Regions from separate parts of the Rhizobium sp. 768_B6_N1_8 genome, predicted to be linked through region 1. Evidence: riboswitches for the same ligand, from Rfam matches in the RefSeq annotation. Region 1 holds a riboswitch; each other region holds the start of a gene.
What was found. Region 1 has a riboswitch for cobalamin ahead of cobU (bifunctional adenosylcobinamide kinase/adenosylcobinamide-phosphate guanylyltransferase). Riboswitches for the same ligand answer to the same signal wherever they lie in the genome.
Positions count from the first base shown of each region.

Region 2: it holds a riboswitch for cobalamin, as region 1 does, so the genes downstream of both, bluB (5,6-dimethylbenzimidazole synthase) here and cobU (bifunctional adenosylcobinamide kinase/adenosylcobinamide-phosphate guanylyltransferase) in region 1, are expected to answer to the same signal.
Region 3: it holds a riboswitch for cobalamin, as region 1 does, so the genes downstream of both, AB8B33_RS13130 (ABC transporter substrate-binding protein) here and cobU (bifunctional adenosylcobinamide kinase/adenosylcobinamide-phosphate guanylyltransferase) in region 1, are expected to answer to the same signal.

Region 1 covers NZ_JBPWPV010000001.1:2,682,495-2,687,672, forward strand. Annotated here, with positions in the region: gene cobN (cobaltochelatase subunit CobN) at 1-989, opposite strand, end outside; gene cobW (cobalamin biosynthesis protein CobW) at 999-2,045, opposite strand; gene cobU (bifunctional adenosylcobinamide kinase/adenosylcobinamide-phosphate guanylyltransferase) at 2,050-2,574, opposite strand; cobalamin riboswitch at 2,927-3,321, opposite strand; gene AB8B33_RS13875 (chloride channel protein) at 3,529-5,178, shown strand, end outside.
Region 2 covers NZ_JBPWPV010000001.1:1,826,643-1,831,820, reverse strand. Annotated here, with positions in the region: gene AB8B33_RS09295 (TolB family protein) at 1-424, shown strand, start outside; gene AB8B33_RS09290 (3-deoxy-7-phosphoheptulonate synthase) at 482-1,549, opposite strand; gene AB8B33_RS09285 (DHA2 family efflux MFS transporter permease subunit) at 1,791-3,215, opposite strand; cobalamin riboswitch at 3,358-3,547, shown strand; gene bluB (5,6-dimethylbenzimidazole synthase) at 3,590-4,291, shown strand; gene AB8B33_RS09275 (MFS transporter) at 4,309-5,178, opposite strand, start outside.
Region 3 covers NZ_JBPWPV010000001.1:2,537,997-2,543,174, reverse strand. Annotated here, with positions in the region: gene AB8B33_RS13145 (class I SAM-dependent methyltransferase) at 1-299, opposite strand, end outside; partial or broken gene AB8B33_RS13140 (ABC transporter ATP-binding protein) at 303-1,065, opposite strand; gene AB8B33_RS13135 (FecCD family ABC transporter permease) at 1,062-2,087, opposite strand; gene AB8B33_RS13130 (ABC transporter substrate-binding protein) at 2,099-3,130, opposite strand; cobalamin riboswitch at 3,308-3,577, opposite strand; gene AB8B33_RS13125 (YidB family protein) at 3,715-4,059, shown strand; gene AB8B33_RS13120 (hypothetical protein) at 4,141-4,599, shown strand; gene AB8B33_RS13115 (ATP-dependent Clp protease proteolytic subunit) at 4,630-5,178, opposite strand, start outside.

The DNA of each region.
Region 1 (5,178 bases):
TCCACCTCCGGCAGCGCGACATTCATGCCGAGATCACGCGCCGAGAGCCCTTGCGATGAGACGGCCCAGGCCTCTCGCGACGAAGCGGAGAAGATTGCCTGTAGCACGATCGCGTCGTTGGCCTCCAGCACCGTCGGCTCGCGATCGGCGCCGGGTGCGGAGACGGCAAAGCCTGTCGTGTTGATGACGACCTCGGGCTTCAGTTCGGCGAAGATGGATTCGAGGATGCCCTTGGAGACGGGATCCTTGAGGCTGTAGGCGAAGACCGGCAACGGACGCAGGCCTTGTTGCTGGAGGGCTTCGATCAAGGCTTCGACGGGCTTAGTTTCGCCGCTCTGCACGAGGGCGCGGTAGAAGGCGATGGCGACAGTAGGTGGCGTCCCCTTCCGGACTTGAACTTCGGCTTTGGCAAGCCGCCGCCACTCCTCAACTCCGACAAGCCCTCGCCCCGGCCACCAGATCCCCGCCTTCATCAGCGGCGCGGCTGGCGCCGGCTTCTCCGCCCCCGAAAGCATCGCTGATGCATAGGCAAGAAAGCCTTGCGCATTGGCGTCGCCGCCCTCGATCAGATACGCCCACAGCGCATTCAGATCATCAAGCGACACATTGGAAAACGGCGTCAGCCCCGCATCCGGCCGCGCATCGCCCGGCAGCACCGCAATCAGCGCCCCGTTACGAGCGGCAACCGCATGCAGCGCCTCCAGTGCGTAGTGAAAGTAGCTCGCCCCACCCAGCGCCCGCACGATGATCAGCTTCGCATGCCGTGCCGTGCGTTCGACGTAGGTATCGACCGACATCGGATGCTTCATGCTCATCAGGCTCGCAAGCCTGAGCGTATGCCCGCTCGCCCCGCCGGAATGAGCCGCAGCGATTGCCGCAAGCTCGGTGTCGGCGGCCGAGAGGAACAGGATATCGCCCGGCGACTGGCCGAGGTCGATGGCCTCGTCCCCGTCGCTGATCGTTCCCTGTTGAGCCAGAAGCAGGTGCATCGAAACCCCTTAGACCAGTGCCGCGATCGCCTTGCGCACCGCGTCCTGATCCATCTCATGCAGGCCGATGACGACGAGGCGCGTGGTGCGGGCTTCGCCCGGCGTCCAGGCGCGGTCGAAATACTGGTCGATGCGGGCACCCACGGCCTGCAGCTGCAGGCGCATCGGCTTGCCGGAGACATCGATGAAGCCCTTGAGACGCAGCACGTCATGCTCGGCGATAATGCCCTTCAGCTTCTCGACGAAACCTGATGTATCGGCGATAGCGCCGAGCTCGACGACGAAACTGTCGAATTCGTCGTGATCGTGCGGCGTACCGTCCTCATGCTCCAGCTCGTGATGGGACTTGCGGTTGACGATATCGTCTTCCGTGCCGATGCCGAGGCCGAGCAGCACGCTTGCCGGCACCTCGCCATTCCTGGCCTCGATCATCACAGGCTTGCGGGCGATGCGCGAGGCGACTTCGCTTTTCACACGGCCAAGGCCGTCAGCGTCGATCAGGTCGGTCTTGTTGAGCACGATCAGATCAGCGCAGGTCAGCTGATCCTCGAAGAGCTCCTCGATCGGGCTTTCATGATCGAGCGATTCATCCTCGACCCGGCGTGCATCGACAGCATCATGGTCATCGGCAAAACGCCCTGCGGCAACAGCGGCGCTGTCGACCACGGTGATGACGCCGTCAACGGTGACTTCGCTTCTGATGTCCGGCCAGTTGAAGGCGGCGACCAGCGGCTGTGGCAAGGCAAGGCCTGAAGTTTCGATGACGATATGGTCCGGGCGCTGCTCGCGCTCCAGAAGCTTGGTCATGGTCGGAATGAAATCGTCGGCGACCGTGCAGCAGATGCAGCCATTGGTGAGCTCGATAATATCGTCCTCGGTGCAATTCTCCGCCCCGCAGCCCTTCAGCACATCGCCATCGACGCCGAGATCGCCGAACTCGTTGATGATGAGCGCAATCTTCTTGCCGCCGGCATTGGTGAGCAGGTTGCGGATCATTGTCGTCTTGCCCGCACCGAGGAAGCCAGTGATGACGGTCGCGGGAATTTTCTGCTGCATGGATTTAACCCTTCATTTTCAGCGGCAGACCTGCCGCGATAAAATACACGTCGTCGGCCACAGCCGCGATCATCTGGTGCAGCCGGCCGGCATGGTCGCGAAAATCCCGCGCCATGCGGTTCTCAGGCACGATGCCGAGGCCGACTTCATTGGAAACGATGACGAGCCGCGCCTTTGCCTGCGGTAGAAAGGCGGCAAGGGCGGCGGACTGGGCGGCGATATCGCGCCCCTCCATCATCAGATTGGTGAGCCACAGCGTCAGGCAATCAACGAGAACAGCCCTGCCCTCGCCGTCGATTGCCGCAAGGCGCTCGGTAAGGTCGAGCGGTTCCTCATGCGTGGTCCAGGAGGGGCCGCGGTCGGCCTTGTGCTGGTCGATACGCGCCTGCATTTCGTCATCCCAGGCGCGGCCTGTGGCGATGTAGTGGTGGTCGAGGCCGCTTGTGGTGACGAGGTTTTCGGCGAAGCGGGATTTGCCGGAGCGGGCGCCGCCAAGGATGAAGGTGGCGTTGAGAAGGCTCTTGGTCATGCCACGGCCGCCCTTGGAGCGAAGGCGCGGCTCCACCCACTTCCCTCATCCCTGTGCTTGTCACAGGGATCCAGCGTGCCCAAGTCCTTGGGCACGAGAGACTCACTCAACGACGGCGTAGATTCACTCACTGCGCGGACGCGCCGTGGCTGGATTCCTGTGACAAGCACAGGAATGAGGGAGGAGAGGAAAGTGCGCGCCGGGTAACGTCCACCAACAGGCGCCAGACGCATCCCATCAGGAGGTACCGAACCGACACCTTTCACATGCACCACCAGAGGCAGCGCTGAATCAAATCCTTCAGCCAAGACAACCTCCGTGCTGGCAGCGGGCAAACGGCCCAGTATGGGCATTATGCCCGGCACGGATGGCAGGTCTCCTGGCTCGCAGTTAGCGGCCGCGACAGGGGCAGACCGTTTCCGGTCGCCCCTGATCGTGCCAGCGGATCCGCCTCGCCTTCCCGGCTGCTTCTCGTGAAAAGGCGGACGATTCGTAGAAATAGAGGCGTCCTGCCCCGGCTGATCACGATGCATTCCAGTGGCTTTTCCGGCACTTATACCGCCTTGCCCGCCTGCAGAATGCGAGGCTGTCAGCGCAACGGCTAAAATACCGGACGGAAGACCCTGACTGCTCTACAGTCGCGGGGTCGGCTGTGATGAAGGCGCCCGGCTTGGGTCCGCCCCGTCACATTCCCTTTTCATCCGGAAGGCGTAAGGCCGATCCGGAACCATCCATTATGTCAATTCATGGTTAGGCTTCCGCCCCGGGCATGTCAATCGGCGCACTGGGTGCACACAGAGATCATCTCGACTTACACTACCGATATTATCGTCTTTAATCAAAGGTTTACGTCACAAAAACTTTACGGCGCAGTCGGTATTTTGCCGCAATTGCCGCTCATGCGGATGCCGGCTCCGCCCTTGACCCCCACTCCTGCCGCCTAGTTTCCCCATGATGCTCTCCCGAATGGATATTCGCCGCCTCGGCCCTCTCGGCACCGTCTTTGATCCGGGACGCCTGCGCGCGCTTATCCGCCACAGCGAAATGGGCATGGTCTTTGCCGGCGCGCTCGTCGGTATCGCCTCGGGGCTTGCGGTCACCGCCATGAGCTATGTCTCGGAAGAGATGCACAGGCTGATCTTCGGCATAGACGGCACGACGAGGCTCAGCGCCTCGCAGATCGACAGCAAGTTCCTGCTGATGACGGCCCCGGTTGCCGGCGGCATGCTGCTCGGCCTGTTGATCTTCATTCTCGCCAGATGGCGCAAGAAGCCGATGGTCGACCCGATCGAGGCCAATGCCTTGCATGGCGGCCGCCTGTCGCTGACGGACAGCATCCTCGTCGCCATCCAGAACCTCGTTTCCAACGGCTTCGGCGCGTCCGTCGGTCTGGAGGCCGGCTATACGCAGCTTGCAGCCGGCATCGCTTCGAAATTCGGCCTGAAGCTGCAGCTGCGCCGCTCCGACATGCGCGTCCTCGTCGGCTGCGGCGCGGCCGGCGCCATCGCCGCCGCCTTCAATGCACCGCTGACGGGCGCCTTCTATGCCTTCGAGCTGATCATCGGCACCTACACCATCGTCTCGCTGACGCCCGTCGTCGTCGCGGCCCTCGTCGCTACACTGGTCGCCCGGCTGCTATCCGGCAGCGATTTCATCATCGATGTCGGCAGCTTCGGCGCTGTCCAGCCCGCCGATTACGTGCCGGCGATCGCCCTTGGCGCCTTCTGCGCCGGCATCGGCATCCTCATCATGCAGGGCGTCTCCTTCGTCGAGGAACTGGCGCGCAAAAGCTCCATCGCGCTACCCTTCCGCCCGGCGCTCGGCGGCCTGGTCGTCGGCCTGCTGGCGCTGGCCTCGCCGCAGGTCCTCGCCGCCGGTCACGGCGCGCTGCATCTCAACCTCTCCCATGAGATCACCATTCCCGCGCTGATCGGCCTCTTCCTTCTGAAGTCGGTGGCATCGGCCATTTCGATCGGTTCCGGTTTCAGGGGCGGCCTGTTCTTCGCCTCGCTCTTCATGGGTGCCCTGCTCGGCAAGCTATTCGCCTATTCCGCCCCCTATTTCGCCGATGCGACACTGACACCCGTGATCTATGCCGTGGTCGGCATGAGCTCGCTCGCCGTCGCCGTCATCGGCGGGCCGCTGACCATGACCTTCCTGGCGCTGGAGATCACCGGCGACTTTCCGATCACCGTTCTGGTGCTCGCCGCCGTCATTACCTCCTCGCTCGTGGTGCGCACCACCTTCGGCTACTCCTTCGCCACATGGCGCTTTCACCTGCGCGGCGAGAGCATCCGCAGCGCCCATGATGTCGGCTGGATCCGCAACCTGACCGTAGACAAGCTGATGCGATCAGACGTGAAGACCGCAAAACTTGGAATAACGATGGACGAGTTCAAGGAGGCCTTCCCCATCGGTTCGACGCAGCGCGTCATCCTCGTCGATGACGGCGACAAATATGCCGGTCTCGTGCTCGTGCCGGAAATCTACGCCAACCCCACCAGCGCGCAGGACGAAGCCCAGCAGCTGACCGATTTCATCCGCTACAAAAACGATTTCCTGCAGCCGCAGATGAACGCCAAACAGGCGGCCGCGATCTTCGAC
Region 2 (5,178 bases), 860 kb from region 1:
CACGATCTCGGTCAAAGGCGGCGAGGAGAAACGGCTGACGCATGGAGAAGGCCGCAATGATGGGCCTGACTGGTCGGCCGACGGGCAGTGGATCTATTTCAACTCCAGCCGCACCGGCCTGATGCAGATCTGGCGCATCCACCCCGATGGCACAGGTCTCCAGCAGGTGACATCAGACAATTACGGCAACTGGTTCGCCCATCCGTCGCCCAACAATGACAAGGTGCTGATCCTCTCCTACGACCCCGATATCTTCGACCATCCGCGCGATCTTAGTGTCAGGCTCAGGATGATGGACATGGACGGCGGCAACCTGACGGAGCTGTTCGAGCTCTTCGGCGGGCAGGGCACGATCAACGTGCCGAACTGGTCGCCGGATGGCGAGGAATTCGCTTATGTGCGGTATTTTCCGGCCAAGGCCTGATCATCATCATTGAAGATGACGCGGCGGGGCTTGCCCCGCCGCGACTGATGCGGCCACTCAGGCTGCGACGGCTGCCTTGCGGCGGTCGCGGACGGCCTTGGCCAGATCCTCGAGCACCTCGACGGACGTATCCCAGCCGATGCAGCCATCGGTGATGGACTGGCCGTAGACGAGCGGCTTGCCGGGAACGAGATCCTGGCGGCCGGCGACGAGGTTGCTCTCGATCATCATGCCCTTGATGTGGTGGTTGCCGGCAAGAATCTGGCCGGCGACGTCATGGACGACCTTCGGCTGGTTCATCGGATCCTTGTTGCTGTTCGCGTGGCTGGCATCGATCAGCATGCGCGGGTCGACGCCGAGCTTGACGGCTTCGACGATGACAGCCTGCACGTCAGCTGCCTCATAGTTCGGCCGTTTGCCGCCACGCAGGATGATGTGGCAGTCCTCGTTGCCGCGCGTCGAGGCAATCGCTGCCTGTCCGTCCTTGGTCACAGCCGGGAAATGGTGCGGCTGGGAGGCGGCCATGATCGCATCGAGTGCGATGCGCGCGCTACCATCCGTGCCATTCTTGAAGCCAATCGGGCAGGAGAGACCCGAGGCGAGCTGGCGGTGGATCTGACTTTCGGTCGTGCGCGCGCCGATGGCGCCGTAGCTGACGAGATCGGCAATATATTGCGGCGTGATCGTATCGAGGAATTCGCAACCGGCCGGCAGGCCCATGGCGTTGATGTCGAGCAGCAGGCGCCGCGCGAGGCGCAGGCCTTCCTCGATGCGGTAGCTGCCGTCAAGATGCGGATCGTTCATCAGGCCCTTCCAGCCGACGGTGGTGCGGGGCTTTTCGAAATAGACGCGCATGACGATTTCGAGATCGCCAGACAAGCGTCGTCGCTGCTCGACGAGACGGGATGCGTATTCGCGGGCGGCTGCCGGATCGTGGATCGAGCAGGGGCCGATGATGACGAGCTGCCGGTCGTCCTGACCGGTCAGGATATTGTGGATCGTGTCGCGCGTGCTGGTTACTGTCTTGGTAACGGAGGCGTCACGCGGGATTTCCGAAAGGATATCGGCAGGCTTGGTCAGCGGGGTGATCTCGACGATGCGCAGATCATCAATAGTGTCAGTCACGGTATGCTCTCCTGTTTGGTCATACCGTGGCGGAACAAAAAAGCCGCCAGGTTGACTAGCGGCTGTTCGGGTTGTCGTCGCGTTAGTTTCGGTTACGCACAGACCCGCATCCGCTGGAAGTAGCGGTACGAATAAAATCGCGATGCGTAAACGGACGAAATCGACATGCGGCTTATGTAGCCATGCCGATCGGAATTGTCACGTAGAATCTGTGAGGAAAAACGACAGATCCGTGAAGTTTTCAGCGGCTCTCCGCTATTGCCTGTCCCTGGGCCTCTTCCGGTTCTGCCGTCTCGGCATGTCTGTTCTTGTGGCGGCGTGTCGTCAGCTCCTCGCCGGCATTGGCAGGCAGGCGCAGGAAAGTGATGCAGGCAAGTGCTGATATCGCCGCCACGATGAAGAAGGCGATATGAAAATCCGAGACCAAAAGCTTGCCGCCGTGGAAGCTCGAGGAGATTTCCAGGATCGTGCCGGCGACGGCAACACCCATGGCCATGGAGATGCGCTGCGCCACCGCATTGATGGCGGTCGCCTGACTGCTGTCGGCCTCGTCCACATCGCCGAAGGCCATGGCGTTGACCCCGGAAAAGGCCATGGAGCGCAGGAGGCCGCCGACAAGAAGATAGCCCATGATGACATACATCGGCGTTTCGGCAGTGAAGAAGCCGTTCACGCCGAGGAAGATCGCCGCGAGGAAGGTCGTCAGCGCAATGACGTTGCGGAAGCCGAAGGCGTTATACGTGCGGGTGGCTGCAAATTTCGAGCCCATGGAGCCAAGAGCGCTGATGAACGTTATCGAGCCTGACTGCAGCGGCGTCAGGCCGAAGCCGAGTTGCAGCATCAGCGGCATGAGGAAGGGCAGCGCGCCGAGCCCCATGCGGAAATTCGAGGCGCCGAGGATTGCCGCCCGGAACATCGGGTAACGAAACATCTTGGGATCGAGCAGCGGATGCGGGGTGCGCCTGGCATGCACGAGATAGAGAATGCCGGAGAGGACGCCGACGGCCACAGTGACATAGCCGTAGATGACGGGAACGGCGGGCAGGCTGATGACCGAGAGCCCGAAGACGAAACCGGCAAAGCCGATGCCCGACAGGAAGAAGCCCGGAAAATCCATCGGCTTCGGGCTGCGCGGCTCGACGGCCGGCAGGAAACGGGTGACGAGGACGATGCCGATAATGCCTATCGGCACATTGATCCAGAAGATCCAGTGCCAGCTGAGATAGGTCGTCAGGAAGCCGCCGATCGGCGGCCCCATGATCGGGCCGATCAGCGCGGGAATGGTCAGCCATGCCATGGCATTCACCAACTGGTGACGTGGCGTGCCGCGCACCAGGAGCAATCGCCCGACCGGCGTCATCATCGAGCCGCCGGCACCCTGGATGAGGCGGGAAATGACGAAGGCGGCGATAGAATTGGAGAATGCGCAGGCGACCGAGCCAACCATGAAAACGAAGATCGCTAGGCGGAAGATGTTTCGTGCACCGAAGCGATCCGACATCCAGCCGCTGATCGGAATGAAGATTGCGAGCGCCACGAGGTAGCTCGTTACCGCAAGTTTCAGCGCGATCGGCGAAGTGCCTATATCGGCAGCAATCGCCGGCAGGCTGGTGGCGATCACGGTCGAATCCATCTGTTCCATGAACAGGGCGACTGCAAGGATCATTGGTGTTAGGCGGGACACGGGCAACCGGAAGGCAATGAGAGGGGATTCGGCGCCAGCGGCGTCGGGTCTCGTTCTAGGCCAGCATTTTCAGCCTGTCCACGAAATGAATGTCGCATGCAGCTTGCCGCCATGCCGTTTCCGCGCCATAGATCACCCGTCAGGTGCCCGCTTTCACAAGCGGGAGAATCGGGAATCCGGTGCAAGACCGGAACGTGCCCAACGCTGTAAGGCCGACGCTTGCCGCATAGAATGCCACTGGCCGCAAGGCCGGGAAGGCGGCGGCCAAGCGGATGACGCCAAGTCAGAAGACCGGCCTGGCAAGATAGACCCAACCCGCGCGGACGGCGGGCGGTTGCGTTGTTGGGGATTTGACGATGCGACCCATTGATGATGCCGTTTGCCCGGCATCCAGCTTTTCTGCGGCCGAACGCGAGGCCGTCTATCACGCGATCATGACGCGGCGTGACGTGCGCAGCCAGTTCCTGCCCGATCCCTTGCCGGATGATCTGGTGACGCGTCTTTTGACCGCCGCGCATCACGCGCCCTCGGTCGGCTTCATGCAGCCGTGGAATTTCATTCTGGTGAAGAGCGTCGAGGTGAGGGCGCGGGTACGCGATGCCTTCCTCAAGGCGAATGAGGAAGCGACCCGCATGTTCGACGGCGAGCGGCAGGAGCAATACCGTTCGCTGAAGCTCGAAGGCATTGTCCAGGCGCCGCTCGGCATCTGCGTGACCTGCGATCCAACCCGCAGCGGCAGCGTGGTGCTGGGGCGCACACATAATCCGCGCATGGACAGCTATTCCACCGTCTGCGCCATCCAGAACCTGTGGCTTGCGGCACGAGCCGAAGGGGTGGGCATCGGCTGGGTCAGCATTTTTCGCGAGGGTGACCTGAAGGAGATCCTCGGCATTCCCAATCATATCGAGGTGGTAGCCTGGCTCTGCGCCGGCTTCGTCGACCGGCTCTATGATAAGCCGGAACTGGCGGTCAAAGGCTGGCGGCAGCGGATGGCGCTGGAAGAGCTGGTTTTCCATGACGGCTGGGGGCAGGTGGAAAGCGAGGCCGCGCCGGTCTGAGCCGGCGCGGGTGTGCATCATGCTGCCGGCTGGGTGCCGCAATCCCTGGCACAGGCCGGTGTCTTCCAATGGGCGAAGACGAGGAAGCTTGCGGCGGCGAGAAGCCAGACGCCGATCGCGCCATAGAGCATGACGCCGCCGAAGCCTGCGACGAGCGCATCATGCGCCGTCCCGGCCGGAATGTCTGGCAGGGAGGCGATGTTGCCGGCGGAGATCCGTTCGGCGAGCAGGCGCAGGTCGCCGGCATCCGTCGAGGTTGGCAAGGTGCTCTTGAGGTGGGAGAGCACGCCGCTGAACAGGATGAAGCCCATGACGGCGATGTTGATGGCGAGCGAGATCATCCGGGCGCTCATGTCGATGCCGGAAGCCATGCCGGCGCGATCGCTGGAGACAGCGCCTGTCGTCGTATTGGTGACCGGAGTGTTGGTGAAGCCAAGCCCGATGCCGGCAAGCAGCGCGCCGGGCAGCATCGTCAGCCAGCTTGGCGCGGCGGCGGCACTGCCTGATTTCATCAGCAGGAAGCCGAGCCCGATGGTGAAAAGGCCGCCGGGAATGATGATGCCCGGCCGATAGCGCAGCATGAGCCGTTCGGCGAGCGGCGGTACGACGAGCGTCGGCAGCGTATAGGCAAGCAGCGCCAGACCCGCGGCCACACTGCCATAACCGAGACCGGCTTCATACCAGATCGGCAGATAGATCATGAAGGGCCAGAAGCTGATATTCATGGCAGCCGAGCCGATGATGGCGCCCGAGAAGGCGCGGATGCCGAAGACCGAGGCATCGAACATCGGTCGCGGGTTCAGCCTCTCGGCGAAGATGAAGGCGATGAGGCTTGCCGCGGAAAGTCCGATAGTGGCAAGCGCGGCAGGGCTGGCAAAGCCGAGAGC
Region 3 (5,178 bases), 140 kb from region 1:
CGCAGGCGCTCCTTGCCGGCGTGTTTGGCGCGGGCAACCTTCAGCATCGCTTCGGAGAAATCGAGCGCGGTGACGTCATGGCCGAGATCGTGGATCAGGCGGGTCACTTCGCCAGTGCCGCAGGCAAGTTCCAGCACGCGCTTGGGCTCAGGGCCGAGGGCATCGCGGATCGGCTTCTGCCAGGCATCGGCCTCCGGGCCGGGGGCGATCTTGTGGCCGAAGGCGAGGTCGAAGGTTTCCGAACGTTTCGACCAGTAGTCGCGGATCTCTTCCTTCAGATCGAAATTTACGCCATCCATCTCTCAGCCCATCCGATACTGGATATGTGTGCGGCCATGCACGGCCGATCTTTCGATATGGGCGCGCACGCCGAAGACGCGGGCGATCAAGGCTTCGGTGAGCACCTCCTCGGGCGTGCCTGCGGCCACGACCTCGCCCTTCTGCAGCACGGCCAGATGATCGCAGAACATCGCCGCCAGATTGAGATCGTGGAGCGCGATGATGGAGGTGAGGCCGAGTTTGGCGACCAGCGCCAGGATATCGAGCTGGTGCTGGATATCGAGATGGTTGGTCGGTTCGTCGAGCAGGAGTTCGCTTGGCGTCTGGGCGAGCGCTCTGGCGATATGCACGCGCTGGCGTTCGCCGCCTGACAGTGTCTGCCACAGCTGGCCGGCGCGCTCGCCCATGTCGACGCGGGCGAGCGCTTCCGCAACGGCGGCATCGTCATCGGGTCCCCAGGAGGAGATGAGGCCGCGATGCGGCGTGCGGCCGAGGCGGACGATATCGCGCACGGTGAGCTGCGTGTCGGTCGTCGACTGCTGTTCGACGAAGGCGATGCGGCGGGCAAGGGCAGCGCGTGAGGCCGGAGACATCGTCGTCGCCAAGGCGGATGATGCCGCTTTTGACCTGCCGCAGCCGGCAGATCAGGCGCAGCAGGCTCGATTTGCCGGAGCCGTTCGGCCCGAGCAGGCCGAGCACCTTGCCCCTTTCGACCGATATGCTGATGCCATTGACGATGATGGTATTGCCGGCGGCATAGGTGACCTTGTCGACTGATATGCTCATGCGCTTCTCCGCACGCGATAGAGGATGATGGCGAAGGCCGGTGCGCCGAAGAGCGCGGTGACGACGCCGATAGGCAGGATCTGCTGGGGAATGATGATGCGCGAGACGATGTCGGCGCCGACCATGAAGATCGCTCCGCCAAGCGCAGTCGCCGGCAGCAGGCGGCCATGCGCGGGGCCGACGAGGAAGCGGGCGGCATGGGGAATGACGAGACCGACGAAGCCGATGGAACCGACCATGCTGACCACGCCTGCCGTCATCGCCGCTGTCACGCCGAGCAGGGTGAACTGCACGCGGCGCACGGCGATGCCGAGGGAGGCTGCGGCATCCGTGCCGAAGGCGAAGGCATCGAGCGCGCGCGCATGGGCAAGACAGACGACGAAGCCTGTCAGCGCGATCGGCACGGAGAGATAGACATCCGGCCAGCGCACGCCACTGAGCGACCCTAAGAGCCAGAAGAGTACGCCGCGCGCCTGTTCGGCATTGGCCGAGGTGGTGACGATATAGGAGGTCAGCGCGTTGAAGAGCTGCGAGCCCGCCACGCCGCAGAGAATGATGCGCTCGCTGGTGCCGCCCGCGCCCGCCGCCAGAATGCCGACCAGAAGAAAGGCGATGACGGCGCCGATGAAGGCGCCGCCGGAGAGGCCGAGCACGCCATAGCCGAGGCCTAAGATCATGACGCAGACGGCGCCGGTGGAGGCGCCGGCGGAAATGCCGAGCACATAAGGTTCGGCGAGCGGATTGCGCAGCAGGGCCTGCAGCACCACGCCGCAAAGCGCGAGCGACGCCCCGGCGCTTGCCGCCACCAGCGCGCGGCTGAGGCGGTAATCCCAGACAATGCCCTGGTGGATGCGGCTGAGTTCGAATGCCGTGCCGAACAGGCGGTTGGAAACCGCCTTTGCCGTGGTGGCGAGCGGGATCGATATCTCGCCGATCGATACGGCGAGGCTGACCATCAGGCCGAGCAGGAGGAAGGCGGCGATGGTGAGCGCGGCAAGCGCCCACCATTTCCTCTGTGGCAAGGCAGCCTGGCTCACTGCGCCAGACCGGAGGCGGCGATGCCCTTTGCCAGGATTTCGATGCCGTCGATCGTGCGGATCGTCGGGTTCATCGACTGCGCGTCCATCATGATGAAGCGCTTGTTTTTGACGGCATCGAGCTCCCTTGTGACCGGATCGTTTTCCAGGAAATCCACCTTCACCTTGGGATCGTCGGCGGCATAGCGGCGGCGGTCCATGGTGGCGATGACGATGACGGCGGGATTGGCCTGCGCAATCGTTTCCCAGCCGACGAGGGGCCATTCCTCTTCAGTCGTCACGACGTTCTTTGCGCCGAGCGTCTTCAGGATATAGGCCGGCGCGCTGTTCTTGCCGGCGATGAAGGCATCGCCTTTCACCTCCTTGCTGGAGAACCAGAAGACGACGGGCAGGTTCTTGGCTGCCGCGCCTGAAACGGAGGCAACGGCCGCGGCCTCGCGCTTCTTCAGGTCGGCGATCAGTTTATCGCCCCGGTCCTTCACGTCGAAGATTTCGGAGAGTTCGGCGATTTCCTGATAGATCAGGTCCATCGTGAACAGCTCCTTGCGCACGCCGTCTCCGCCATCGGTGTTGATCTTGGCGACGCAATCGGCCGGCGCGATATAGGTGTTGATGCCGAGGTCTTTGAATTGCTCGCGCTTGCCGACGGAGCCTTGGGCGCCGACATGCCATTCGAATTCGGCAGCCACCAGATCGGGCTCGGCACCGACGACGGATTCGAAGCTCGGGTCGTTGTCGGCCAGGCGTCTGATCTTGCTGTTGGCCTCGGCATATTGCGGCAGGACCGGGCCGACCCAGACGGCGGTGCCGGCGATCTTGTCGGCAAGGCCGAGCGAGAGGAGCACTTCGGTCATGCCCTGGCCGATCGAAACGATCTTGGCCGGTGCCTTCTCGAAGGTGACTTGCTGGCCGCAATTGCTGAGGGTGAGGGGATATTGGGTGGCGGCGAAGGCGGGTGCTGCAAGGTCGGCCAGGCAAAGGCTGGCGAGCCCGAACGCAAGGGAAAAGCCTGGAATAATCTGGCGCATTGGAAACTCTCGATCGGAAGGAAAAGGGCCAGCAGACGCCGGCGCGCGCAGATGCGTGAGCCAAACGTGGAGGAGGGCTAGCGGCGGGTGGTCCAATCGGGACGGATCGCGTGCGGCAAGCGGCAGGAAATAAGGTCAATCATATCTGCTCCTTGTCCAGGCATCCCCGCCTGGCTGATTGGATTGCGATTGACGGCAGGTCTCCTGGCTCGCGGATGTCAGCCGGTCATCTGCCTTCCCGCGCTTGCGCGCAGTGGCACTTGGAGTGACCAGCTCGCCGGTGATGTCCTGGAATGAACGACGAGGCATTCATTCCGGATATAACCGGCAATCCGCTTACAGTTGCGGGGGCAGCCACGGTCTTGGTCCCTTTTGGGTCGTCCGCACCGTGTTCCCTATTAATCCCCTCGAAGTTCTCCTCGGGGAACCGTCTCCCCCGACTTAGGACGTCACCATGGGCAACGTCAAGCAGGGCCAGCGAGAAGTATTGTTTGCGGAGGGAAGGCTGTCGTTTCGCAAATCCGGAATGACAGAAATTTTACCTCATGCTAATGTAGAATCCGCTGATGGGTGGAGGAGCAACCATGAGTATTTTCGACGGTTTAGGCGGTGTTCTCTCTGATGTGCTTGCCGGCAGGCAGGTCGATTACGTCGCGGTTGCAACCAGAATATTCGACAATGCCGGAGGGCTGCAGGGCATCGTTTCCCAGCTCAATTCGGCGGGCCTCGGCGAGCAGGTCTCATCCTGGATCGGCACCGGCCACAATCTTCCCGTATCGGCGGAACAGATCCAGGCGGCCTTGTCGTCCGATCAGCTGCGCGATCTCGCCGCCAAGTTCGGCGTCAATGCCGATGATGTGTCCAAGCTGCTTGCCGAGCATCTGCCGAAAGCCGTCGATGCGGCAACGCCCAATGGAACCGTTTCATAGGCTTCAAAGACTTGGGGTCTCAAAGATTTGGGGCCCCAAAGACGTGCATGCCGTGAACTGCCCCCAACACGAGGATATCCCATGATTGCGAGATTGCTTGTGCCCGCTTCCGCCGGAGCGTTGATTGCCGCCGCCTTCTTCGTTTCTCCGGCCTCCGCGCTGACCATGAAGGAATGCAGCGCCAAATATCAGACGGCCAAGGCCGATGGTTCGGCCAAGGACATGAAGTGGAACGACTTCCGGGCGAAGTTCTGTGGCGCGGATGCGGCCGCCGAAGATGCTGCCGATGACAAGGCAGTGGCCGCAACGACGGACAAGGAGCCCGCAAAGCCGACGGTCAAGGCCCCCAAGGGCGTGACCATGCCGAAGGCGATCGACAAGAAATACGCCAGCGAAACGCCTGCCAAGGGCCGGCTGCATACCTGCGTCGACAGCTATCATGCCAACAAGGATGCCGGCACGCTCAACGATCTGAAATGGATCCAGAAGGGCGGCGGCTATTGGAGCCTTTGCAATACGGCATTGAAGGCCGGTAGCTGAGGTTTAGGCTGGCGAGGGCGGGGCGCATGGCTATTGCGCTCCTACCTCTGCCACATCCTCTCGATCCGTCAGGATGCGGTCGATCAGCCCCCATTCCAGGGCCTCTTCAGCCCTCATGAAGCGGTCCCGATCCATCGCCTGCTCGAACTCTTCATAGGATCGCCCGCAATGCTCGGCATAGAGGCTGGTCATGAGCTGCTTCGTCTTCCTGATTTCCTCGGCATGAATGAGCATATCGGACGCCTGGCCCTGGAAGCCGCCGAGGGGCTGGTGGATGAGGATGCTGGCATTCGGAAGGGCATATCGCTCTCCCGGCTGGCCGGCCATCAGCAGGAAGGAGCCCATCGAGCGGGCCGTTCCCATGCAGAGCGTGTGCACCGGCGCGCGGATGAAACGCATCGTGTCGTACATGGCAAAACCGCTGGTCACGACGCCGCCCGGCGAATTGATGTAGAGGTTGATCGGCTTCTTGGGATTTTCTGCCTCCAGGAACAGAAGCTGGGCGCAGACGAGGGCGGACACGCCGTCGTTGATCTCGCCGTTCAGAAAGATGATCCGCTCACGCAAGAGGCGGGAATA